4 regions of the Yinghuangia sp. YIM S09857 genome follow, and region 4 is predicted to be linked to each of the others. Evidence: riboswitches for the same ligand, from Rfam matches in the RefSeq annotation. Region 4 holds a riboswitch; each other region holds the start of a gene.

Evidence for each region. Region 4 has a riboswitch for cyclic di-AMP ahead of ACRX5S_RS05150 (C40 family peptidase). Riboswitches for the same ligand answer to the same signal wherever they lie in the genome.
Region 1: linked by a shared signal. The riboswitch ahead of ACRX5S_RS17995 (NlpC/P60 family protein) and the one ahead of ACRX5S_RS05150 (C40 family peptidase) in region 4 are both predicted to bind cyclic di-AMP.
Region 2: linked by a shared signal. The riboswitch ahead of ACRX5S_RS11110 (transglycosylase family protein) and the one ahead of ACRX5S_RS05150 (C40 family peptidase) in region 4 are both predicted to bind cyclic di-AMP.
Region 3: linked by a shared signal. The riboswitch ahead of ACRX5S_RS14700 (NlpC/P60 family protein) and the one ahead of ACRX5S_RS05150 (C40 family peptidase) in region 4 are both predicted to bind cyclic di-AMP.

Annotation. Positions count from the first base shown of each region.
Region 1 covers NZ_JBPKBH010000007.1:385,647-391,371, reverse strand. Annotated here, with positions in the region: gene ACRX5S_RS18005 (NYN domain-containing protein) at 23-1,417, shown strand; gene ACRX5S_RS18000 (hypothetical protein) at 1,671-2,045, shown strand; cyclic di-AMP (ydaO/yuaA leader) riboswitch at 2,190-2,339, shown strand; gene ACRX5S_RS17995 (NlpC/P60 family protein) at 2,350-3,453, shown strand; gene ACRX5S_RS17990 (hypothetical protein) at 3,666-5,057, shown strand; partial or broken gene ACRX5S_RS17985 (M48 family metallopeptidase) at 5,275-5,725, shown strand, end outside.
Region 2 covers NZ_JBPKBH010000004.1:497,909-503,633, reverse strand. Annotated here, with positions in the region: gene ACRX5S_RS11130 (aminotransferase class I/II-fold pyridoxal phosphate-dependent enzyme) at 1-849, opposite strand, end outside; gene ACRX5S_RS11125 (pyridoxamine 5'-phosphate oxidase family protein) at 1,144-1,848, shown strand; gene ACRX5S_RS11120 (helix-turn-helix domain-containing protein) at 1,953-2,519, shown strand; gene ACRX5S_RS11115 (GNAT family N-acetyltransferase) at 2,516-3,124, shown strand; cyclic di-AMP (ydaO/yuaA leader) riboswitch at 3,473-3,661, shown strand; gene ACRX5S_RS11110 (transglycosylase family protein) at 3,665-4,975, shown strand; gene ACRX5S_RS11105 (hypothetical protein) at 5,182-5,580, opposite strand; gene ACRX5S_RS11100 (ArsR/SmtB family transcription factor) at 5,674-5,725, shown strand, end outside.
Region 3 covers NZ_JBPKBH010000006.1:168,653-174,377, reverse strand. Annotated here, with positions in the region: gene pcrA (DNA helicase PcrA) at 1-2,324, opposite strand, end outside; gene ACRX5S_RS14705 (hypothetical protein) at 2,406-2,759, opposite strand; cyclic di-AMP (ydaO/yuaA leader) riboswitch at 2,988-3,123, shown strand; gene ACRX5S_RS14700 (NlpC/P60 family protein) at 3,132-4,211, shown strand; gene ACRX5S_RS14695 (LuxR C-terminal-related transcriptional regulator) at 4,284-5,033, opposite strand; gene ACRX5S_RS14690 (PspC domain-containing protein) at 5,055-5,725, opposite strand, start outside.
Region 4 covers NZ_JBPKBH010000002.1:424,961-430,685, reverse strand. Annotated here, with positions in the region: gene ACRX5S_RS05165 (phytoene desaturase family protein) at 1-403, shown strand, start outside; gene ACRX5S_RS05160 (hypothetical protein) at 842-1,999, shown strand; gene ACRX5S_RS05155 (hypothetical protein) at 2,137-2,508, opposite strand; cyclic di-AMP (ydaO/yuaA leader) riboswitch at 2,929-3,085, shown strand; gene ACRX5S_RS05150 (C40 family peptidase) at 3,091-4,104, shown strand; gene ACRX5S_RS05145 (hypothetical protein) at 4,492-4,980, shown strand; gene ACRX5S_RS05140 (SDR family oxidoreductase) at 5,078-5,725, opposite strand, start outside.

The sequences.
Region 1 (5,725 bases), on a different contig from region 4:
AGGGCGCGGCGAGGGAAGTCCAATGGGTGGCGACGTCGGTGCCGCACACGCCGGTGGCGACGCGGCTGCCTCGCGAGAGGGGGCCGGGGCGGAGTCCGACACGCGGGAGGTTGCGCCTCGGGGGCCTTTGCCGGACGGGGTTCGGCAGCGGGTTATCGCGTTGGCGGCGGATGGGCTCGGGGCCATGACGGTGGACGAGATCCCCGTTCCGTTGCGGCAGTTTGCTCGGTTCACCCCCTCGCGTCGGGCGAAGCTCGCGGCGACCCCGCTGGCCGGGGTGCTGGAGAACGACCCGGTGTTCCGGCAACGGATAGCGGAGCGTCTGCGGAGGGGGTTGCCGGATCTTGCGGCGGCTCTCGATGCGGGGCGTCCGCCGGCCGCCGCCGATCCGCTCGATGTGGCCGCCGCCGCGTATCTGCTGCGGCCGCCCGGGTGGGTGGCGTTGCTGGACACGGCCGGACAGGCCGCGGAGCGCGCCGCTCAGGACCGGGCCGGGGCCGAGGCCGCCGCCGTGGTGGAGCGGTTGGAGTCCGAGTTGGGCACGCTGCGCGCCGCAGCGCGGGCCGAGCAGGAGAAGTTGCGGGCGGATCTGGAGGAAGCCCGCAAGGAGGCCGAGCACTTGCGCAGACAGGTGCGCGGGCTCCAGGGCGGCGCCAAGCATGCCGAGAAGGAGGCGAAGCGCGCCCAGGCGGAGTTGGAGACCGTACGCGCCGAGGCGCAGACGGCGATTGCCGCCGCCGACAAGGAGACGCGTCGCCTGCGCGGCCGGGTCTCCGAGGCGGAGTCGGCGTTGGAGGCGAGCCGCCGGGCCGCGCGTGAAGGCCGCAGCATGGAGGACACGCGCGTACGCCTGCTGCTCGACACCGTGCTGGAGGCCGCCCAGGGGCTGCGCCGCGAACTCGCCCTGCCCCCGGTCGGCATCCGCCCCGCGGACACGGTCGACGCCGTCGCGCCCGAGGGTGCGAGCCCAAAGGACATCGCCAAGCGCGCCCTGGAGGGCGACGACCCGGCGCTTCTCGACCAGTTGCTGAGCCTGCCGCAGGCGCATCTCGTCATCGACGGCTACAACGTCACCAAAACGGGTTACCCGTCCCTCGCCCTTTCGGAGCAGCGCGTACGCCTGCTCGGGGGCCTCGCGGTGATCGCCGCGCAGACCGGGGCCGAGGTCACCTGTGTGTTCGACGGCGCGCAGTTGGACGCTCCCGTGCTGCTCGCTCCGCCGCGCGGCGTCCGCGTGCGGTTCAGCAAGGCGGGGGAGACCGCCGACGAGCTCATCCGCCGTCTGGTGCGCGCCGAACCACCCGGCCGTCCGGTGATCGTCGTCTCCTCGGACCGCGAGGTCGCCGACGGCGTGCGGCGGGCCGGTGCGCGCCCGGTGCCGTCGACCATGCTGCTGCGCCGCCTCGCCCGCGGCTGACCCCCGGGCGGCGCCGCGTCCCGCCCGACGTCCCATGCCGCATCCCGTGCCACGTCCGATGCCGGGGCGTGCGATGCGTCCCATCTCGACCGCCGTGGTTGACATGTGACGTTGTGTCAGTGCCCGTCCCTACCGTGTGTTCCAGGAGCAACCGCTCCGTCACAGCTCCATCGGAACGCAACGGAAGAGGTGGACGACCATGCGGGTCTGCTGCCGTACGTGCCGTGCCCGGGGTCCGGCGTGTGCTGATTGTGTGGTCACCCAAATTCTCGACGATAAATCGGACTTTTCGCCCGATTCATCGAAATCCAACGAGTCGGTTCCGGTGTGCCGACACGCCGTGGTCGATGTGGGATATCCCACAAAGCTCCGTAACGACACCGATACGGGTGATTCGCCCGTAGGGCGGAATTCCGGAATTACCGGCTGCCTGGAGCTCTCCCCGGAAACGGTCGACCGGATAGCCCTGCTCGCCGACGTGGGCCTGAGCAAGCCCCTGCGATACGTCCCTGACCTGCACGAAGACCCGCCGAAACCGGTGCCGCCGGAGCCGCGTCCGGCGGCCGCCGGGCCCCCCGCGCAACGCCGCAAACCGCCGCGAAAGTATGAACAGATGGTCGCTCTCTGATCACGTTCGGTGGAGCCGGAAGCGTTAATCGCGAGTTCTCTCGTAAAACTTCGGCGATTGATTTGAACCGATCAAGCTCGGTTCACTAATCTCTCGGGCTGAGTACCCGCAATGTCGATCGCCCAGCCAGGGCGGCGGGCGGGGACTCCCGCCGAGTCCGGTGAGGCCGAGAGGTCGAGTCGGAGCCGGGGAACCAATCCCCGTGGGGTGAATCGACACGAAGTCGGTGTCGTAGGGCGTGTCTTCCGGCCCGAACCCGTCAGCTCACCCGGTAGGCGGGCGTAGGAAGAAGGAGTTCGCCCACGTGGCGTCCCACCGACGGCCGAAGAAGCCCAGCAAAACGCGCGTCGGCGTGCTCACCGCCGCCGCCGCCACCGCCGTGGCACTTTCCCCGGGCATGTCCCAGGCCGACCCGGCCCCCTCCAAGGACCAGGTCAAGGCCCAGATCAACGAGTTGACCCACCAGGCAGAGGTCGCCACCGAGGAGCTGAACGGCTTCCAGGAGAAGACCGAGCTGTTGCAGGGCCAGGTCTCGCAGATCCAGGAGCGGATCGCCCAGGAGCAGTCAGACCTCGTGACGCTCCAGAGCACCATGGGGGTGATCGCCAGCGCGCAGTACCGCAACGCCGGCATGGACCCCACGCTCCAGCTGATGCTGTCCGAGAAGCCCGACGAGTACCTGAGCAAGGCCGCCGCGCTCGGCCAGATCACCGCGCAGCAGGCCGCGTCGATCGAGCAGATCCAGGCCAAGAAGCGCACCCTCGACCAGGAGCGCGCCGAGGCGTCCACGAAGCTCGGGGAGCTTGAGGACACCCGCAAGAACCTGTCGGCCAAGAAGGCCGAGGTCGAGAAGAAGCTCCAGCAGGCGCAGGCCCTGCTCAACACGCTGACCGAGGCCGAGCGCGCCGCGATCCTCGCCGAGGAGGGCCACGGCGAGGCGAACGAGGCGGACGACCGCGCCTCGCGCGACGACACGCGCACCCCGCCGACCTCGGCCAAGCCGTCCCCGAGCACCACCAAGCCGGCGACCGAGACCCCCAAGGTCACCGTCCCGGTCAGCGGGCGCGCCGGTGCCGCCGTCGCGGCCGCCGCGTCCAAGATCGGCAAGCCGTACGTGTACGGCGCCACAGGGCCCAACTCCTTCGACTGCTCCGGCCTCACGGGCTGGGCCTGGAAGCAGGCCGGGGTCTCGTTGCCGCGCACGTCGCAGGCGCAGGCCGGTGCCGGGCGCAGCGTCCCGGTCGACCAGATCCAGCCCGGCGACCTGGTGATCTACTACAGCGGCATGTCGCACGTCGGCATCTACGCGGGCGGCGGCCAGATCATCCACGCTCCCAAGCCCGGCACCAACGTGCGGTACGCGCCGCTGCACTCGATGACGGTCGTCAAGGTCGTCCGCCCGTCCTGACCCACCCGTGACCGCGCCGCCCGGGCGCCGACCGGAGCAACCGCCCGACGGCGCCCGGACCAGAGCCCGGCCCGGCGCCCGGGCCTGAGCTCGGAACCGGGGACGCCGAACAGCGCCGCCGCGGCCCGTGCCGCCCGCTCCCCGCACCCGGCCGTTCCCCCGTGCGCGGCACTCGGCGGGTGCCGCGGTTCGCCGTCTCGTACGATCGGTCCGTGGACGACCGGAGCCCTAGGGCGCGACGGATCCCGCGGTGGCTCCTGGTTTTCGCGGCAGTGTGCGTCGCGATATCCGCCGGAATCGCCCTGGGAATCGTCGGCCTGGGCTCGGACGGTTCGAGCGGCAGGCCCGCTCCCGGTACGAGCCCGACCCTGCCCCTCCGGGCCGCCGACCTCCCGGCGGGCCAGGAGAAGCACACCGACCCCCGCAACGAGGCGATCGCCCGGCTGCTGGAACGCCGCGCGACCGCGGTGCGCGCGCACGACCGCGCGGCCTACCTCGCGACGATCGACCCGGCCGCGAAACCCTTCCACGACGCACAGGCCGTCGCGTTCGACAACGCGGCGCAGATCCCGTTCGCGTCCTGGGACTACGAGCTCGTCGCCGCCGACGCCTTCACCCTTCCGGACCAGCGCCTCGCGTCCTTCGCGGGCGCCACGGTGTTCACCGCGCAGGTGGACCTGCTGTACCGCATCGACGGCTTCGACAGCGCGCCGGTGCGCAGCCCGCAGTACCTCACCTTCGTGCTCCGCGACGGCGCTTGGCTGATCGCGGCCGACTCCGACGGCGCCGACAGCGGCATGCGCGGCGCGGTGCAGGTCTGGGACCTCGGCCCGGTCACCGTGCTGAGCGGCGACTCCGGAATCGTCCTCGGTGTCGGGGACAAGAACGACCTGCGGTCCTATCAGAAGGACATGGACGACGCGGTGCCCGACGTACACAAGGTCTGGGGCCGAGTGTGGGCCGGGAAGGCCGTCGTGATCGTCCCGGCGAACCAGGAGCAGATGGCCCGCCTGCTGGGCGCCGAGCCGCAGAAGTACGCGCGCATCGCGGCCGTCACGACCGGCGAGCGCGGCGCCGACGCGGATTCGGCGGCGGCGGACCGGGTCATCGTCAACCCGGACGCGTTCCGCGATCTCGGCGCGGTCGAGCGGCGTGTGGTCATGACGCACGAGATCACCCATGTGGCGAGCCGTGCGTTCACCCGCAACTGGACGCCCACGTGGTTGTCCGAAGGCTTCGCGGACTACGTGGGGTACCTCAACTCGGGCCAGACCATCCGCAGCGCCGCTCCGGAGCTGCGGCGCGACGTGCGCGAGGGGCGGGTACCGCAGGCGCTGCCGACGGACGAGCAGTTCGAGACGACGCAGGAGGCGCTGCCGCAGGCGTACGAGATGGGCTGGCTGGCCTGCCGGATGATCGCCGAGCGGTGGGGGCAGGAGAAACTGGTCGAGCTCTACCGGGCGGTCGGCGAGGCGCCGCCGCCCGGGGTCGGGCCGCCGGATCAGAAGAGCCGCCTCACCAGCGCGTTCGTGTCGGTCCTGCGGATCTCGCCGGCGGAGTTCACGGCACAGTGGGTGGGGTACGTGCAGGCGCAGGTCCGCTAGGGGCGGTCCGCCGCGCGCGCGGTGCCGGAAGCGGAGTGGGTACCGGTGCGGGCGGGGGCCGGGGCGGGCCGGAGGAGACGGAACAGGAACAGGGAACGGCACCGGATCCGGCCGAGGCACGTCATCCGGTCGGGCCGAGGACAGGCGCACGGACAAGCCCGGGGGCAGGTCCGGGCACAGAACCGAACAGCGACAGAACGGGGAGGGAAGCCGGCTGATGTCCGGTCAGAAGGTTCTGGTGGTCTGCCTCGTCGTGACCACCGTCGTGCTGCTCGTGGCGGTCGCGCTGACCACGCCGTGGCGTCCGTTGCCCGACGTCCCCGGGGGCTCGACGGCGCCCGACGCGGCCCGCGACTTCACCGCCGCGGAGATCGCCAGGGGCCGGGAACTCGCCGACCACGCCCGGCCGCCCGTGTATCTGTCCATGGCGCTGAGCCTCGCCGTGTCGCTGCTGCTCGGCCTGACCCCGCTCGGTGCCCGGCTGGTCGCGGCGGTCGCGCGTCCGCTCGGTGGCGGCTGGGTCTGGCAGGTGCTGCTCGGCGGGCTGGTCCTGCTGCTGATCGGCCGCGTGGTCGCGCTGCCGTTCGACGCGCGCCTGGAGGTGGTGCGCCGCAGATACGGCCTGTCCGTGCAGACCTGGTCCGGCTGGTGGCTCGACGCCGCCAAGG
Region 2 (5,725 bases), on a different contig from region 4:
CGCCTTCGCGCTCGACCGCACGTGCACCCAGTGCGCCGTGTCGCCGACCACGGACGCCAACTCCGTTCCTGCGATGGCGTTTCCGTGATCGTCCTGGATCAGCAGCACGTCGGGGTGCGCGGCCAACACCGCCCGAAGTTCCGCCGCCCGTTGGGGTGAGACGGCCGCACCCGTGGGGTTCTGCGCGCGGGCGGTGACGACGAACACCCGGGCCCCGTCGCGGAGTCCGTTCTCCACGTCGTCCGGGACCGGCCCGTCGTCATCGACGCGCACCGGGCGGGCGGTCAGGTTGAGGGCGGCCAGCAGGTCGAGGAAGTTCGCCCAGCCGGGGTCCTCCACAAGGACGGTGTCCCCAGGACGGGTGTGCGCCATGAGCGCGCGTTCGATGGCGTCGAGGGCACCGGAGGTGACGACGAGGTGGTCCGCCGGCACGCCCTCGGCCGCGAGGACCATGCGCGCGGCGTCGCCGAGCGGGCCGTACAGCGGCGGGTGGTTGTAGAGCGGGCGCCACGTCGCCGGATCGGGGAACACCGGGTCGGGCAGCAGCGCCGGATCCGGTTCGCCCATGACCAGCATGCGGGTCCCGGGCGGGGCGGCGGGGCCGAGTGCGTTGCGTTCGGTGGACGCCGGGCGCGGCAGCACGCGCGTACCCGCCCGGCCCTGCGCCTCGACGATGCCGCGCTCGCGCAGCAGGCGGTACGCGGCGGCGACGGTGTTGGGGTTCACGCCGAGCCCCGCGGCCAGGGTCCGCACGGGCGGCAGCGCGTCACCGGGCGCGAGGTCGCCCTGCCGGAGATCGCGCTCGATCGACGCCGCGATCTCGGCGGCGGTACGCCCGGTCGGGGCCACGGCTTCCTCCTGAACTGCGGGTGCTGCTCGTACTGCGGGTGCTGCTCGTACTGCGGGTAATGGCGGTGCCGCCGGCGCTGCGCCGAACAGCGGAGCCACGCACGGCCGCGCAGGTCGGCCGCCCGGCGACCCAACCGCCGGCCCCTGCGTGCCCCGCGTGCCCTGCCGGGCCGTTCAACCACGTCCCGCCGCCGAACCACCCGCTCGCACCCTATTCCGTTGACAGTCCCCCGACCCCTCCGCCTATTGTACTAGCACCAAATCATGATTGACCTAGTACAAAGAGGTTCCGCCATGAGTGTCGCTCGCGAGACCCCCGAGCCGCCGACAACCCCCGACGTCTACGCCCGCACCGAGGTCACCACGCCCACGCGCTACCGCGAGCGCATGCGCTACGACGCGGACACCGTGCACGCGATCCTCGACGAGGCGTTTCTCGCGCACGTCTCCTTCACCGCGTTCGGCCGACCGCAGATCCTGCCGCTGATCTTCGGCCGCGACGCCGGTCGCCTCTACCTCCACGCGTCCAGCGGCTCGCATCTGGCCATCGCGGTACGGCACGCGGGCGACGAGGGGCTGCCGGTCTCGTTCGCGGTGACGCTCGCCGACTCCCTGATCCTGTCGCGCTCGGCCATGCACCACTCCATGGACTACCGCTGCGTGATCGCCCACGGGCCGCTGCGCCGGGTGACCGACCCCGACGAGACCGCGCGCGGCTGGGCGACACTGCTCGACCACCTCATCCCCGGCAGGTACGCCGACAGCCGCCCGCCGAACGCCAAGGAGGCCGCGCAGACCGCACTGTTCGCGCTGGACCTGGCCGACGTGGCCGCGAAGTCCCGCTCACACGGCCTCTCCGAGGACGCCGCGGACCGGCACCTCGACCACTGGGCAGGCGTGATCCCCCTCCGCACCGCCGCCGCGGCCCCCCGCCCCGACACCGGTGCACCTGGCGAGCCCCCCGCCTATCTCAAGGAATGGCTGGCCCGACACGCATGACTCCAGGCCGCACCTCCCCCGGCGCCCCACCCCATCCCCCATGGACACCACACAGGACACCGGGCCGCCCCAACAGATCTCGTATACGGGATAAAGTCCCGAATATGAGAAACGATGTCGATGAACGCCTCGCCCGGCGGCTGACCGCGCTGCGCGTCGAGCGCACCTGGTCCCTGGACGAACTCGCCGGGCGGACCGGGGTCAGCCGCTCCACGCTCTCGCGCCTCGAACGCGCCGAGATCAGCCCGACGGCCGCGCTGCTCAACAAGCTCTGCGCGGCGTACGGCCGCACGATGTCGCGCCTCCTTGCCGAGGTCGAGTCCGACACCGAGCCGGTGCGGGTACTGCGCGCGGACGAGCAGCCGGTCTGGACCGACCGGGCCTCCGGTTTCGTGCGGCGCTCGGTGTCGCCTCCGCATCCGGACCTGCGCGCCGAGATCGTCGAAGGGGAACTCGGGCCGGGCGCGCATATCGCGTACGACGGCCCGCCGACGCCGGGCCTCGAACACCACATCCGCGTCGCCGACGGCACGCTCGCGGTGACCGTCGAGGGGGTTGCGCGCACGCTCACCGAAGGGGACGCGATGAGTTTCCGACTGTGGGGGGCGTCCGCGTACGCCAACCCGGGCGACCGCCCGGTGCGCTACACCCTCGTGGTGGTGGCGCCGTGACGGACGAGGCCGCGGTCCGCATCCACCGCCTGTCGGCCGACGGCTTCGACCGCGCCGCACCCGCGCTCGGGGCGCTTCTCGCGGAGACCGTGGCAGGCGGCGCTTCGCTCGGGTTCCGGATGCCTTTCGCGCCCGCCGACGCGGCCGCGTGGTGGCGGGGTCAGGCGCAGGCCGTTCGGTCCGGTGCGCTTGTCGTGTGGACCGCGTCCGACGAGAGCGGCGGCGCGCCCGGCCACCTGCTCGGCACGGTCGGCCTCGCCTTCAACACGTGGGCGAACGGCGGGCACCGCGCGGACGTCGTCAAGCTGATGGTCCACCGCGACGCCCGCGGGCGGGGCCTGGGACGGACGCTGCTGCGGACCGCCGAGGAGTACGCCGCCGCGACCGGGATCACGTTGCTCATGCTCGACACCGAGGCGGAGAGCCCGGCGGAGCGGCTGTACGCGGCGGCGGGATGGACGCGGTACGGCATTGTGCCCGGGTACGCGGCCGATCCCTCGGGGGCGCTGCGCGACTGCACCTTCTTCTACAAGCCCCTCGGCGGCGACTCCGTGGGCGGTGTCGCTTCGCGCGGGCGCGAGGTGCGCGGTGCGGCGGCGCGGTGACGTCGCGGGCCACCTTTCCCACATCCGGAACGTCCTAATCGCGGAGATCTGTCGGATTCTCATAACTTTGCCCCCGCTTTACCGAATCGACGCTGCATCACACGCGGGCCACTGTGGGTGAGGCGAACATGCCCTCTGTGGCGCGGCGGTCACCGTGCGGAGAAATTTGCACACATACCGGTCGATCCGAACTACACCGCGTGGCCTATTCCCCGTTCCGCGATATTCCCAAACTGGCTTTGCGGGAGGGGGATTTGAGTTGTCGGAGTCCGTCTGCCTACCTTTCTCGGCGTCGGTGTCCCACACATCGGCCCCGCTCGCCGGAACGCCTAATTCTGCCGCCGGCCGAGACGGGGAACGCTGAGAAGCAACCACGGCAGAAGCGGGGGAACCAGGTGAAACGCCGGCCCGGCGACAACCGGGACGGCTTGGGGTGAAGCCGCGCTCGACGGCCCTTTCCGAAGGGCGGACGAGAGCGGCCGGGCAACTCCAGCCCGAATCCGACAGCTCACCTCGCAGGCGTAGGAGAGGAAACGCTTGATGCTGTCCGCAACTCGCACCCGTCTGACCACGAAGTCCCGCATCGCCGTCGCCGCCGGTGTCACCGGCGCCGCGATCGCCGCCCCCCTGATCGGCGCCACGAGCGCGTCCGCCGCGCCCGTCAGCACCTGGGACAAGGTCGCCCAGTGCGAGAGCACCGGCAACTGGTCCATCAACACCGGCAACGGCTTCTACGGTGGGCTTCAGTTCACCAGCTCCACCTGGCGCGAGTTCGGCGGCACGCAGTTCGCCCCGCGCGCCGACCTGGCCACCAAGGACCAGCAGATCGCGATCGCCGAGAAGGTGCTCGCGGGCCAGGGCCCCGGCGCCTGGCCGGTCTGCTCCGTCAAGGCGGGCCTGACCAAGAACAGCGGCACCCCGTCCATCGACACCGGCTCCAACGGCGGCTCGACCGCCAGGACCGAGGCCGCGCCGAAGAGCCAGTCCGGCTCGAAGCTGTCCGAGGACACCAGGTCCGAGGCCCGTTCCGGCGCCAAGACGGGTGCCAAGTCCGAGGCGAAGACCGAGAGCAAGGCTCCCGCGTCCGCGTCGGCCGCCACCACCTCGTACACCGTCGTCGTCGGCGACACCCTCTCGAAGATCGCCGACGCGCAGGACGTCGCCGGCGGCTGGGAGAAGCTGTACGACCTCAACCGCGGCGTCGTCGGCGGCAACCCGAACATGATCTACGCGGGCCAGAAGCTCGCCCTGGCCGGCGGCCAGGCGGCGGCCCCGCAGACCGGTGCCAAGCTCACCGAGGACACCAAGCCCTCGACCGGCGGCACCAAGAACCAGGCCAAGAGCCAGTCCGGCGCCAAGCTGAGCACCGACTCCGGCAGCTCCGCGAAGTCCGGCGGCACCACGGCCAAGAACTCGGGTGACAGCGCCACCGCGTCGTCGTCCTCCGCGTCGGGCTACACCCGTCCGGTCCCGGGCGCGCCGCACGGCTCGTACGGCAACTCGGGCTCGCTGTGGTCGAACGGCCACACCGGCGAGGACTTCTCCGCCGCGTCGGGCACCTCCGTCAAGGCGGTCACCTCCGGCACGGTCGTCAAGTCCGGCTGGGGCGGCGCGTACGGCAACGAGGTCGTCATCAAGCACGCCGACGGCAAGTACAGCCAGTACGGCCACCTGTCGTCCTCGTCCGTGTCGGTCGGCCAGAAGGTCTCGACCGGCCAGCAGATCGGCCTGTCCGGCTCGACCGGCAACTCGACCGGCCCGCACCTGCACTTCGAGATCCGCACCACCCCGAGCTACGGCTCCGACATCAACCCGCTGGCCTACCTGCGCGCCCACGGCGTCAGCATCTGAGCCACGTCTGAGCCATACACCGGACGCCCCGCGCAGTTGTGGGGCTGACGCGGGACCGCAGTAACACCGACGCCCGGCCGGGTCATCCGGCCGGGCGTCGCCGCGTTCCCGCGGTGTCGTGCTCCCGCGTCGCCGCGTCCGCGCGTTGTCGTGCTCCCGGGCTGCCGCGAACCACGCGTACCAACAGCCCTCCGGGTTCCGGCGGTTCAGTCCTTCGGCGCCGCGCCGAAGCGCAGGAATCCGGCGACCTGCGGGGCGAACGTCACCACGCCGTCCCCGACTCCACGGCGTATCCCCTCGGTCACGTCGTCGTCCGGCCGGCCGTACACCTCGAAGCTCTCCACGCGGCAGTGCTCCATGACGCCCTGGATGTAGGGGTCCGCAAGTCGCCAATGCGCGCGCACCGCCTCGGAGTCACCGAACATCTGGAAGCTGTGCGCCGTCATCTCCGGTTCGTCGATGAAGACTTCGACCATGAGCTGGGGTCCGTGCCGCTCGGCGAAGTCGACGGCGTCGGCGATGGCCTTGCGGAAGGCGTCCAGGTGTCCGTCGGTGATCCGCATCGTGTTGTGGAAGAGCAGGATGGTTTTCGCTTCGCTGTTCATGCCGACCATCATTGATCTTGAACTGAAGTCCGCGTCAAATCCGCCCCGGCCGTGATCCGCGGAGCCCCGCGCCGCCCGCTCTACGATGAGCGCATGAGTTCGGGCAGCCAGGACACCGCAGCCGATGCGCACCCGCCGCACGGCC
Region 3 (5,725 bases), on a different contig from region 4:
AGGGCCACCGCCTCGCGGTCGGTGATGCGGCTCGGGCCGCTGAGGCGGCCCAGGGGGGCCGAGCGGGTGGTGCGGGTGGCGGAGAGTGCCTGGGCCGCCGAGGGGGCGGCGTTGCGCCACTCGACGAGCTTCTCGGGGAGTTCCTGGAGGAACCGCGAAGGCGGGTTGTAGGCGGGGGCGCCCCACGCGCTGCGGATCTTGGCCAGGGTGACGTACAGCCTCTCCCGAGCGCGGGTGATGCCGACGTACGCGAGGCGGCGTTCCTCTTCCAGTTCCTTGGTGTTGCCGAGCGCCCGCATGTGCGGGAACACGCCGTCCTCCAGGCCGGTCAGGAACACGACCGGGAACTCCAGGCCCTTCGCCGTGTGCAGGGTCATCAGCGTGACCACGCCGCCATCGTCGTCCGGGATCTGGTCGGAGTCGGCGACCAGGGCGACCTGCTCCAGGAAGTCCGCGAGCGTGCCCTCGGGCTGCGCCTGTTCGAACTCCAGGGCCACCGCCGCGAGTTCCTGGAGGTTTTCGATGCGCGTCTCGTCCTGGGGGTCGGTGGAGGCCTGCAACTCCGCGAGGTAGCCCGTCTGTTCGAGGACGGCTTCGAGGACCGTCGCGGGCCCCGCGCCACCGTCCACGACCGTGCGGAGCTGGTCGATCAGGGCCACGAAGCCCGCGATCGCGTTGGCCGAGCGGGTCGCCAGGCCCGGCGCCTCCCTGGCCCGGCGCAGCGCGTCCGCGAACGGCACGCGGTCGCGCGCCGCCAGCACCTCGACGCACGCCTCCGCCCGGTCGCCGATGCCCCGCTTGGGGACGTTGAGGATGCGGCGCAGCGAGACCACGTCGTCCGGGTTGGCGAGCAGCCGCAGGTACGCGAGCGCGTCGCGCACCTCCTTGCGCTCGTAGAACCGCACTCCGCCGACGACCTTGTACGGCAGGCCGACGCGGATGAAGACCTCCTCGAACACGCGCGACTGCGCGTTGGTGCGGTAGAAGACCGCGACCTGGCTCGGGGTGACCTTGCCGGTGTCCGTCAGGCGGTCGATCTCGTCCGCGATGAACTGCGCCTCCGCGTGCTCGTCGTCGGCGGTGTAGCCGGTGATCGAGGTGCCCTGCCCGGAGTCGGTCCACAGGTTCTTCGCGCGCCGGTTGCTGTTGCGCTCGATGACGGCGTTGGCGGCGGTGAGGATCGTCTGCGTGGAGCGGTAGTTCTGCTCCAGCATGATCGTCGTGGCGTCCGGGTAGTCCGACTCGAAGTCGAGGATGTTGCGGATGGTCGCGCCGCGGAAGGCGTAGATGGACTGGTCGGCGTCGCCCACGACGCACAGTTCGGCGGGCGGCACCTCGGCCAGGCCCTCTTCGGCGGGGTTGACCAGGTCGCCGTCGGCGGTGCGCTTGGGCCCGTGGCCGGCGGCGCCGCCGACGAGTTCGCGGACCAGCACGTACTGCGCGTGGTTGGTGTCCTGGTACTCGTCGACCAGCACGTGCCGGAACCGGCGCCGGTAGTGCTCGGCGACGTCGGGGAACGCCTGGAGCAGGTTGACCGTGGTCATGATCAGGTCGTCGAAGTCGAGCGCGTTGGCCTGCCGCAGGCGCGCCTGGTAGAGGGTGTACGCCTCGGCGAGCTTGCGTTCGGCGTCGTTCTGCGTGCCTGACGCGTAGGTCTCCGGGTCGATGAGCTCGTTCTTGAGGTTGGAGACCTGCGCGTTGAACTTGCGCGGCGGGTGCTGCTTGGGGTCGAGGTCCAGGTCGCGGCACACCATCGCCATGAGGCGCTGCGAGTCGGCGGCGTCGTAGATGGAGAAGGTCGAGCTGAGGCCGAGCTTCTTGTACTGCTGCCGCAGGATGCGCACGCACGAGGAGTGGAACGTGGAGACCCACATGGCCTTGGCGCGCGGCCCGACCAGCGCCTCGACGCGCTCCTTCATCTCGCCCGCGGCCTTGTTGGTGAATGTGATCGCCAGGATCTCGCCGGGATGCACGCCGCGCGCGCCGAGGAGGTACGCGATGCGGTGGGTCAGCACGCGCGTCTTGCCGGAGCCGGCGCCCGCGACGATGAGCAGCGGGGAGCCCTCGTGGACGACCGCGGCGCGCTGCTGCGGGTTCATGCCGTCGAGCAGGCGCGCGGGGTCGATCACCGGCTTGCGGGCGCCGTTGCGGTAGTGGCCCTCGTACAGATTGGAGGGCTCGGCGAAGTCGCCCGCGAACAGGTCGTCGGGGGCCGGGTCGTACTCGGGCGGCGGCGGTGGGGCGTCGTCCGGGTGCGGCTCGGCGGGCAGCGGGATGTCGGCGTCGAACCCCGGCAGCGGCATGTCGTCGAAGAGTTTGCTCATCGTCTGCCGAGTCTACGAGCCGCGGGCGGTGTTCCGGTCCCCGCCCGTCCGGCCGGACGGCGAACCCGGGCCCGCGTCAACTCAGGTCCACATCACAGCGATCGCGATGTTCGCGACGGTCAGCAGGCCGATGGCGCCGAAGACCTGCGTGCCGACGCGGTCCTTGGCGCGATTCGCCCAGACCATGAGCAGGATCGCGATGAGGACGGCGAGCTTGACGCTGATCTTGGTGTTGTCGACCTCGACGTCGTCGGCCTGGAGGACGCCGACCAGTGCGATGCCGGTGACGAGCATGGTGAGGGCGCCGTGCGTCATCGCCGGGACCACGCGGACGTCGCCGGTCTTCATGCCCTTCATCTGGGTCAGGAAGCCGCCGAGCAGGGAGCCGATCCCGATGATGTGCAGGACGAGCAGAATTTGTCGGACGACGTCCACGGAACGCTCCTCACGGTGGGGGTGGCGATCCGAGACTACAAAAATCGCAAAGCGGACAATGAAACGGCCCCCAAGGTAAAGACTTGGTAATACGGCGAGGAATCCTGGGGATCGTGACACTCCTGTGACTAATGTTCTCGGCCAGGCGGCCGTACCCCCGTACTCCACCAGGAGTGCACGGTCGCCACCGCCGAGTCCGGCGACGTTCCGCGGCCGCCCCCAAGGCGCGCGGAGCACCAGCCGGAGCCGGGGACCCACGTCCCACCGAGGCGAATCGGGTCCGGGCCCGCCAGTCCGGAGTCGTAGGGCGTCTTCTTCCGCCCGAGCCTGTCAGCTAACCCGGTAGGCGGCCGAGGAAGGAGTGACGCTTTCGTGGCGTCCCATCGCCGTCCCGCACAGCACCGCCGGATAAAGCCGCGCACCGTGCACCGCGGTGCCGCCACCCTGGCCACCGCCGCCGTGACCGTGACCGGCGTCGTGGCGTTCGCCGGTACCTCCAGCGCCGAGCCGACGCCCACCTCCGCCCAGGTGCAGGAGCAGGTGAACCAGCTCCACCGCGAGGTCGCCAAGGCGACCGACGTCTTCAACGGCGTGCAGGAGCAGGTCGAGGTGCTGCAAAAGGAGTCCAACGCGACGCAGGCCCGCGTCGCCGAGGAGCAGGCCGCGATGAACGAACTGCGCGAGCAGATCGGTGTCATAGCCGCCGAGGAGTACCGCAACGGGGGCATGCCGCCCGAGCTCCAGCTCGCGCTGAGCGGCGACCCCGCGATGTACCTCTCCAAGGCCCAGATGCTGGACCAGATCGACAGCCAGCAGGCCACCCGGCTCGAACAGATCGCCGCACAGGCGCGCATGCTCCAGCAGGACCGCGCCGAGGCGTCCCAGCAGCTCGCCGACCTCGACGCGCTGCGCAAGGACCTCAACGGCAAGAAGAACGAGATCCAGGAGAAGCTCAACAAGGCCCAGACGCTGCTCAACACCCTCACCGAGGCCGAGCGCCAGGCCGTCCTGGACTCCAACGAGCACGCCGAGGAAGAGGCCCGCGCCGACGAACGGGCCGACCGCGACAAGCCCGAGCCCCCCGTGACGAACGTCCCGGTCTCCGGCCGGGCCGGGGTGGCCGTCGACTTCGCGATGGACCAGCAGGGCAAGCCGTACGGCTGGGGCAAGGCGGGCCCGAGCTCGTTCGACTGCTCCGGCCTCATGCAGGCCGCGTGGGCGAAGGCCAACGTCAAACTGCCCCGCACCACCTGGGACCAGGTCAAGGTCGGCACCGCGGTCTCCAAGTCCCAGCTCCAGCCGGGCGACCTGGTCTTCTTCTACTCCGACATCAGCCACGTCGGGATGTACATAGGCGGCGGCAAGATGGTGCACGCCCCGCGTCCGGGGTCGGTCATCAAGGTCGCCCCGATCACCGAGATGCCGTTCCACTCGGCGCGCCGGGTGGGCTGACCCGCAGCAGCACGTCGTACGCACGTACGCCCCCGCCTCCGGTGCGCCGGAGGCGGGGGCGTACGGCGTTCCTCAGACCAGGCGCCGGTCGGTCGCCCAGCGGGTCAGCTCGTGCCGGTTCGAGAGCTGGAGCTTCCGCAGCACCGCCGACACGTGGGTCTCGACCGTCTTGACCGAGATCACCAGCCGCCGCGCGATCTCCTTGTACGCGTACCCGCGCGCGATCAGCCGCAGGACCTCCCGCTCGCGCTGCGTCAGCCGGTCCAGGTCCTCGTCGATCGGCGGTACGTCGGTCGCCGCGAAGGCGTCCAGCACGAAGCCCGCCAGCCGCGGCGAGAAGACCGCGTCGCCCTCGGCCACGCGGCCCACCGCGCGCACGAGTTCGTCGCCGGTGATGGACTTGGTGACGTAGCCGCGCGCGCCGCCCCGGATGACGCCGATGACGTCCTCGGCCGCGTCCGACACCGACAGCGCCAGGAACCGCACCGAACCCTGCACCCCGGCGCACTGCTTCAGCACCTCGACGCCCCCGCCGCCGGGCAGGTGCACGTCGAGCAGCACCACCTCGGGCATCGTGGCGTGCACGACGGAGACCGCCGAGGCGACGTCCTCGGCCTCGCCGACGACCTCGACCGCCTCGCCGATCTCGGCGCGCACGCCGGTGCGGAACATGCGGTGGTCGTCGACGAGCACGACGCGCACACGCGTCTCGGCGGAGGCCGAACCGGTGCCCGCGGGGTCGGCGGCGCCGTCGGCGCCCCGAGGCGTGCCCTGCGAACGCGGAGTGTCCTGCGGAGTGCCCTGCGGGCCCTGGGTGCTCACTTGGTGCTCCTGTTCCTCGGCCTAGCCACGCGCCATCTCCAGCTCGACCTCGGTGCCCTCGCCGGGCTCGCTGCGGATCACCGCGGTACCGCCGTTGCGGCGCATGCGCCCGAGGATCGACTCTCGCACACCGAGGCGGTCCTCGGGCAGCGCACCCGGGTCGAAGCCGGGACCGCTGTCGCGCACGAAGACCGTCACCGTCATGTCCTCGACCTCCGCGAACACCTGGACGGGCCCGCCCGACGCGTACTTGGCCGCGTTCACCATCGCCTCGCGCGCGGCGGCGAGTTGCGCGGCCAGGCGCTCGTCCACCGGGCAGTCGCCGACCGACACGATCTCGATGGTCGCGCCGTGCATGTCCTCGACCTCGGCGGCCTCCTGCCGCAGCGCCGCGGCGAAGGTGCGGTCCGGCTCCTCGCCCTCCGGCCGGTACAGCCAGGCCCGCAGCTCGCGCTCCTGCGCGCGGGCGAGCTTGGCGACCTCGCGCGGATCGTCGACGTGCCGCTGGATGAGGGTCAGCGTGTGCAGTACGGAGTCGTGCACATGGGCCGCCACCTCGGCGCGCTCCTGCGCACGGATGCGGGCCCGGCGCTCGGCACTCAGGTCGCGCGTCTGGCGGAGCAGGAACGGCCCGAAGATCACCAGCAGTCCGAACAGCAGCAGCGCCGCCCCGCGCATCGCGGCGAACGCGT
Region 4 (5,725 bases):
GCCCGCCCGGCTGTTCGCGGAGGACAACGACGGCGCACGTGCCGCCGCGCTCAAGGCGACCCTGGCGTCCCTCGACAGCGTCCTCGCGGAACCGATCGAGGACTGCCTGTTGCGCACCCCGGACGGGAGGCCGTGCGTCGAGGCGCGCACGCCGCTGGATTTGCAGGACGAACTCGGGCTGCCCGCGGGGCACATCTTCCACCGCGACCTCGCGTGGCCGTTCGCGGAGGCCTTCGCCGAGGACTTTGCCGAGGGCTCTGCCAAGGGTGCGGCGCGGGCGGGGACTTGGGGCGTGGAGACGGCGTACGAGCGCATCGTCCTCGGCGGCGCCGGGGCGCGTCGCGGCGGCGGGGTGAGCGGGATCCCGGGCCACAACGCGGCGATGGCGCTGCTGGCACGGTAGCCGCGAGCGGTTGCGCCCCGGCCGGGTCTGCGCGGTCGGCAGCAGTCCTCGCACCACCGTGAAACGGATCTTGTCCATGTGTCGATTCATAGGTTTTCCCGGGCATTTCGAGCCGGCCGGAGCGTGAGGGGTCTCCCGCTGTCGTGGGCTCGTCGCGTTCCGCCATACTGCTGCGCGGAATTGCCCCCCGGCGCGACACCCGGTGAGACACCCGGCAAGACGAAGGACAGATCCTTGACGCACGCTCCACCGCCGTGGCCGCCTTCCCAACCTCCCGGTGGGACAGGGCAATTCCCGTCCCCGCCTGGAACCCATGCGTACCCCGCGCCGCCGCCGGGCGGCGCACCCGCGAGCACGCCGCCTCCCGGCCAGGGGCCCGGACCGTACTCCTCACAGGTCCCCGGTCAGGCTTCCGGTCAGTTTCCGGGTCAGACCCCCGTGGGCCCGCCCGCGCGGCCGCCGCGGACGTTCGGCGGCGTCGCGCGCAAGGTGCTGTCGTACCTGCTCAACCCGAAGGGCGCGGCCCAGCGCGCGCTGAAACCGCAGAACCGGCTCGCGCCGCCCGACCCGCGCATCGACCAGATCAGCCTGATCCGGACCCTGATCGGCATGGCCGTCGTCGTGTGGGTCGGGGTGAAGTACGACAGCGTCGAGGGCGACAAGATCGTCAGCGAGGCGGTTCTGCACATCACGGTCTCGGTCGTGGTCGCCATGGTCGCCGTGCCGCTCTGTGCGCTGGCGTTCGTCCTGCTGTCACATGACAACGTGCGCCGCGAGACCCGCCGCGCGATGCGCTACCCGATGATGTCGATGGCGTGGTTCCTCGGGGCGGGCGGCCTGCTCGCGGCCGTGACGGCGACGGGGCTGGTCCAGGCCAGGCCCGACAACCCCGGCTTGTGGGTGCTTCTGCTGCTGGGACTGGCCGGGTTCATCTGGACCGGCTTCTTCGCGATCTTCGCCTTCTTCCTGGTGCCGCGGCACCTGTTCGCCGCCGCGGACGGGCACCTGCTGATGCCCAGCCTGCTCGCGCCGACGCTGTCCTGGGCGGTCGCCGCCGTCGACCTCGCGTCGCCGGGCAACAACCGGGTGCCCACGGTGATCGCCATGGTGGTGACGCTCGGCGCACCGGTCACCATCACCGCGCTGTCGGTGTGGGAGGCCAAGCGGGTGCGCGACTTGTACGGGGTGACCTTCCGCGGCGGGCCGCAGCCCGCCCGGATCCCCGCGCACGCGGTGGCCGCCGCGCAGCAGCGCGCCCAGCGGCAGGCGAGCCAGGCCGCGATGGTGAACGGCCTGGCGTCCCGCGGCCTCTTCGGATGGCTGCCTGGGCTGATCGCGCGGGCCGGGACCGTGCCGTCCGCGTCGTGGTCGGGCCCGCACACCGGGGGCGGCACGGCGACCGGGTACCAGCCGGCGGCCACCGGGGTACGCCCGTTCCCGCACGTGGCACACGTGGTCGGGGTGCTGTTCACGTGCGGGCTGTGGACGTTCGGATACCTCGGCTCGTACCTGCGCTGGAAGCGCCGGAGCGCGGCCGCCGCGCGCCGTCAGGCGTACGGGGCGGGAGGGGCGGGTGCCGGGCAGGGCTGGTACTGAGCGGCGCCGGAGGGGTTAATCCTTGAGCGGCCGGAAGGGCGGCCGCATCGCAGACGGGGCCGGCCGTCGGGCCGGGAAACGGGTCGGGCGGCCGGACCGGCCGCCGGCCTTTCCCTGGTTCTCCGGCCGTGCGGGTCCTACAGGCCCAGCCCGACCCAGAAGCGTGCGAGCTGGTCGAACCCCAGCACGGCGACGGCGCCGAGCGCGCATACGACGGTGGTGACGAGCCCGGCCGCGCCCCAGGCGCGGTCGGACCCGCGCGAGGTCTCGTCGCGGGCGATCGGCAGGAAGAGCGAGAGGCCGAGCGCGCCGCCCAGGACCGCGGCGATGATCCCGAAGCCGAACCAGACCACGGAACCGCCCGCGCCGCCGGGCACCCCCTCCCACAGCATCGCCATGCCGCCGAGGCCGAGGCCCCAGGCGAGGGCCAGGGTGAGGGCACGGATCGGGAGCGCGAGCGGCGTGGGGGAGGACAGCCACGTCAGGCTGCGGCGCAGGGCCTCGGTCACCGGGCCTCCTGAAATGTCTATTTAATGACGAGTCGCCATGAAATGACGGTCGTCCTGTCGACGTTAGGGCCACCACCGGGGGGCCGCAGTCCGGCGGATCCGAATGGGCGACAAACCCTTCCGTTGCCCAAATATGGACAAGATCGGACGTGGTGGGATTTGCCTTCCGCTCTTGTCAAGGTGGTTTCAAAACTTTTTGGGTGATCGGACCGTCACGCTCACTCTGCGACATATCCGCATGTCATACCGGTAGGCCGGAATAGCCTCTGTGCGGCTTGCCTGGCTTGACGCACCCTTTATCCGGCCGGAAACCGACCCGCGCGAGTTGTGGTGGCCCGGGCGTTCTGTCTAGCGTCACCCCCGGTTTCGCCGCCCAGGCGTGGCCCGCCGACCGGAACGCCGAATCCCGTCCCCGGTCCTGGTGATGATGCACAGCATCCGGACGGGAGCGGGGGAACCAGGTGGTACGCCGTACCCGGACATCCGGGTCCGGCTTGGGGTGAAGCCGTGCCATGCGCGGCCGGGCCGCTCCGGTCCGAATCCGACAGCTCACCTCGCAGGCGGCAGGAGAGGAACGACTTCATGCTGTCTGCCCACAGCGTTCGCTGCTTGGTGGCCGCCGCCGGGATAGCCGGACTCGGCGCCACACTCACCGCGACCACCGCCCACGCCGCGCCCGCCGCCCCCGCGTTCCCGCAGAACGCCCCGGTCTCGGCGCCGGACGACGCGGCCGCCCCCGCACCGGACGCCACCGTCACCACCGCCCCCGCCCCCGTCGCGGCCCCGGCCGCGCCCACCGCGCCGCTCGCCACGTACACCGTGGTCGCGGGCGACACCCTTTCCGAGATCGCCCAGGCCAAGGACATTCCGGGCAACTGGCAGGCGCTGTACGAGATCAACCGGGATCAGCTCCCGCGCGGCGCCGACTGGATCGACATCGGCCAGGTCCTCAAGCTCGCCGGCGTCGCCCAGGACGCCGCGTCGAAGGCGCCGACCACGTCGAAGACCTCGGTCACCGACAAGGCCCCGGCCAAGACGGCCCCCACGACCGCCCCCAAGCCCGCCCCGAAGACCGCGCCCAAGGCGCCGGCGAACGGCAAGCCGCAGGGCTCGGGCGCGAAGCTCACCGTCGACACCCCCGCGAAGGCCCCGGCCCGGTCCACCGGCCAGGACACCGCCGGCACCACCGCCAAGAACAACGCCGCGACCAAGCCGTCGACGGGCAGCGCCGTCACCGCGCCGTCGTCCGGCAAGGCGGCCACCGCCATCGCGTTCGCCAAGGCGCAGCTCGGCAAGCCGTACGTCTACGGCGCCGCGGGCCCGAACGCGTACGACTGCTCCGGCCTGGTCCAGGCCGCGTGGAAGGCGGCCGGCGTCTCGCTGCCGCGCGTCACCAACGCGCAGTTCGCGAACGGCAACAAGGTCTCGATCTCCAACCTCCAGCCCGGTGACCTGGTCTTCTACTACTCGGGCATCAGCCACGTCGGCATGTACCTGGGCGACGGCAAGATCATCCACGCGCCGAACTCGCGCAGCGTCGTCAAGATCGTCGACGTCGACTCGATGCCGATCGCGGGAGCCACGCGCCCGGCGTGACGCTGCGGGTACCGCGGCTGCGGCGGCTGCCGCGGCACTGCGCGCAGTGTGCCGCGCAAAGTCCAGCGCAGGACGCTTCGCGGGGTTGATCGCGGAGTTCTTCCAGGAGCGTGCCGCGACGTTCTGTGCGGTACTCCTCGCGAGCTTCACGCGGTGCTCCGTGCGGTGCTCCGTGACGAGTCCGGTGCGGTGATCCGCGCGGCACTTCCGGCGGCGCGACCGCCGGAGACACAACCCCTGACCGGCCCCGCGCGGACGGCAGTCCACGGTTCTCAGCTCGTGGACCCGCCGTCCGCGCGGGTGTCCGCAGGGGTTCGCGGCGTTTCTCGGGCCCGTCTCCGGGCAGGCGACGAGTAGAGCCCCCGGCGCGGTACGGAGGTGTCCACCATGTCCGGGCCCGCACTCAGCAGACGAGAACGCCTGATCCTGCGCGAGATCGAACGCGACCTCCTCGACGACGAGGACTTCGTGCTTTCCGTGAGCGACCTGTTGCTCACCCGACCGCCGTCCGACAGACCCGGGGCCGACGCACCCCCGCCCGCCGGGACCACGCTGCCGGACCGGCTCGCCCCGGACGCACCGCCCGACGGGCGCCCGAGGGAACGGCCGCCCCGCCGGGCCCGCCCTCGCCGGTTGCGGCCGCCGGGTGCCTCCCCGCACGCCGGGGAACCGCGCCTCCGCTCGCGCTGCGCCGGATTCCGCGCGGCGGTGCGCGAGCACGGCCTGATCCTCCTCATACCGGTGTGCGCCGCGCTCGCCGCCGTCACGTTCGGCGGAGCTCCGGCTTACGTCGCCGCGGTGTTCGCCGTCGTTCTGGTGGCCACGGTCGTGGTCGGTATCAGCCGGTACCGGAAGCGCCGGCGCGGGTCCCGATAGGCCGGACGCCCCCCCGGCGTCGCCGCGAACACCCGTCGCGCGCGCCGTCGCGTCCGGGACGCGCCCGCGACGCGTCCCGGGACGCGCCCGCGACGGGTCAGGTGATGCCACCGGTCGCGCGGACGTTCTGGCCGGTCAGCCACCGGGCGTCGGGGCCCACGAGGAACGCCACCACATCGGCCACGTCGGACGGTTCGCCCAGGCGTCCCAGCGGCGACATCGCCGCGGCCATCTCCAGCGCCTCGGGCGGGTTGGTGCCGCGCAGCAGGTCGGTGTCGGTCGCGCCGGGGGAGACCACGTTGGCAGTGATGCCGCGGACCCCGAGTTCGCGGGCGGCGACGTACGTCAACTGCTCGATCGCGCCCTTGCTGGCCGCGTAGGGCGCGATGCCGGGCGCCGCGTGGACGGTGTTGAGCGTCGAGACGGTGACGATGCGGCCGCCGTCGCGCATCCTGCGGGCCGCGTATTGGAGCATCACGAACACCGACCGCATGTCGGTCGCCATCACCCGGTCGAACAGGTCCGGCTCGACGTCCGCCAGCGGCGTCGGGACGAACGCCGTCGCGGCGTTGTTGACCAGGATGTCCAGGCCGCCCAGTTCGGCTTCGGCCTCACGCATCAGGCGCTCCGCGGCGTCCGGCTCGGTCAGGTCGAACTGCATCGCGCGCACCTTGCCGCCGTCGTCGCCCACCTGGCGGACGACGTCCTCGGCGGCGGCATGGCTCGACGCGTAGTTGAAGAGGAC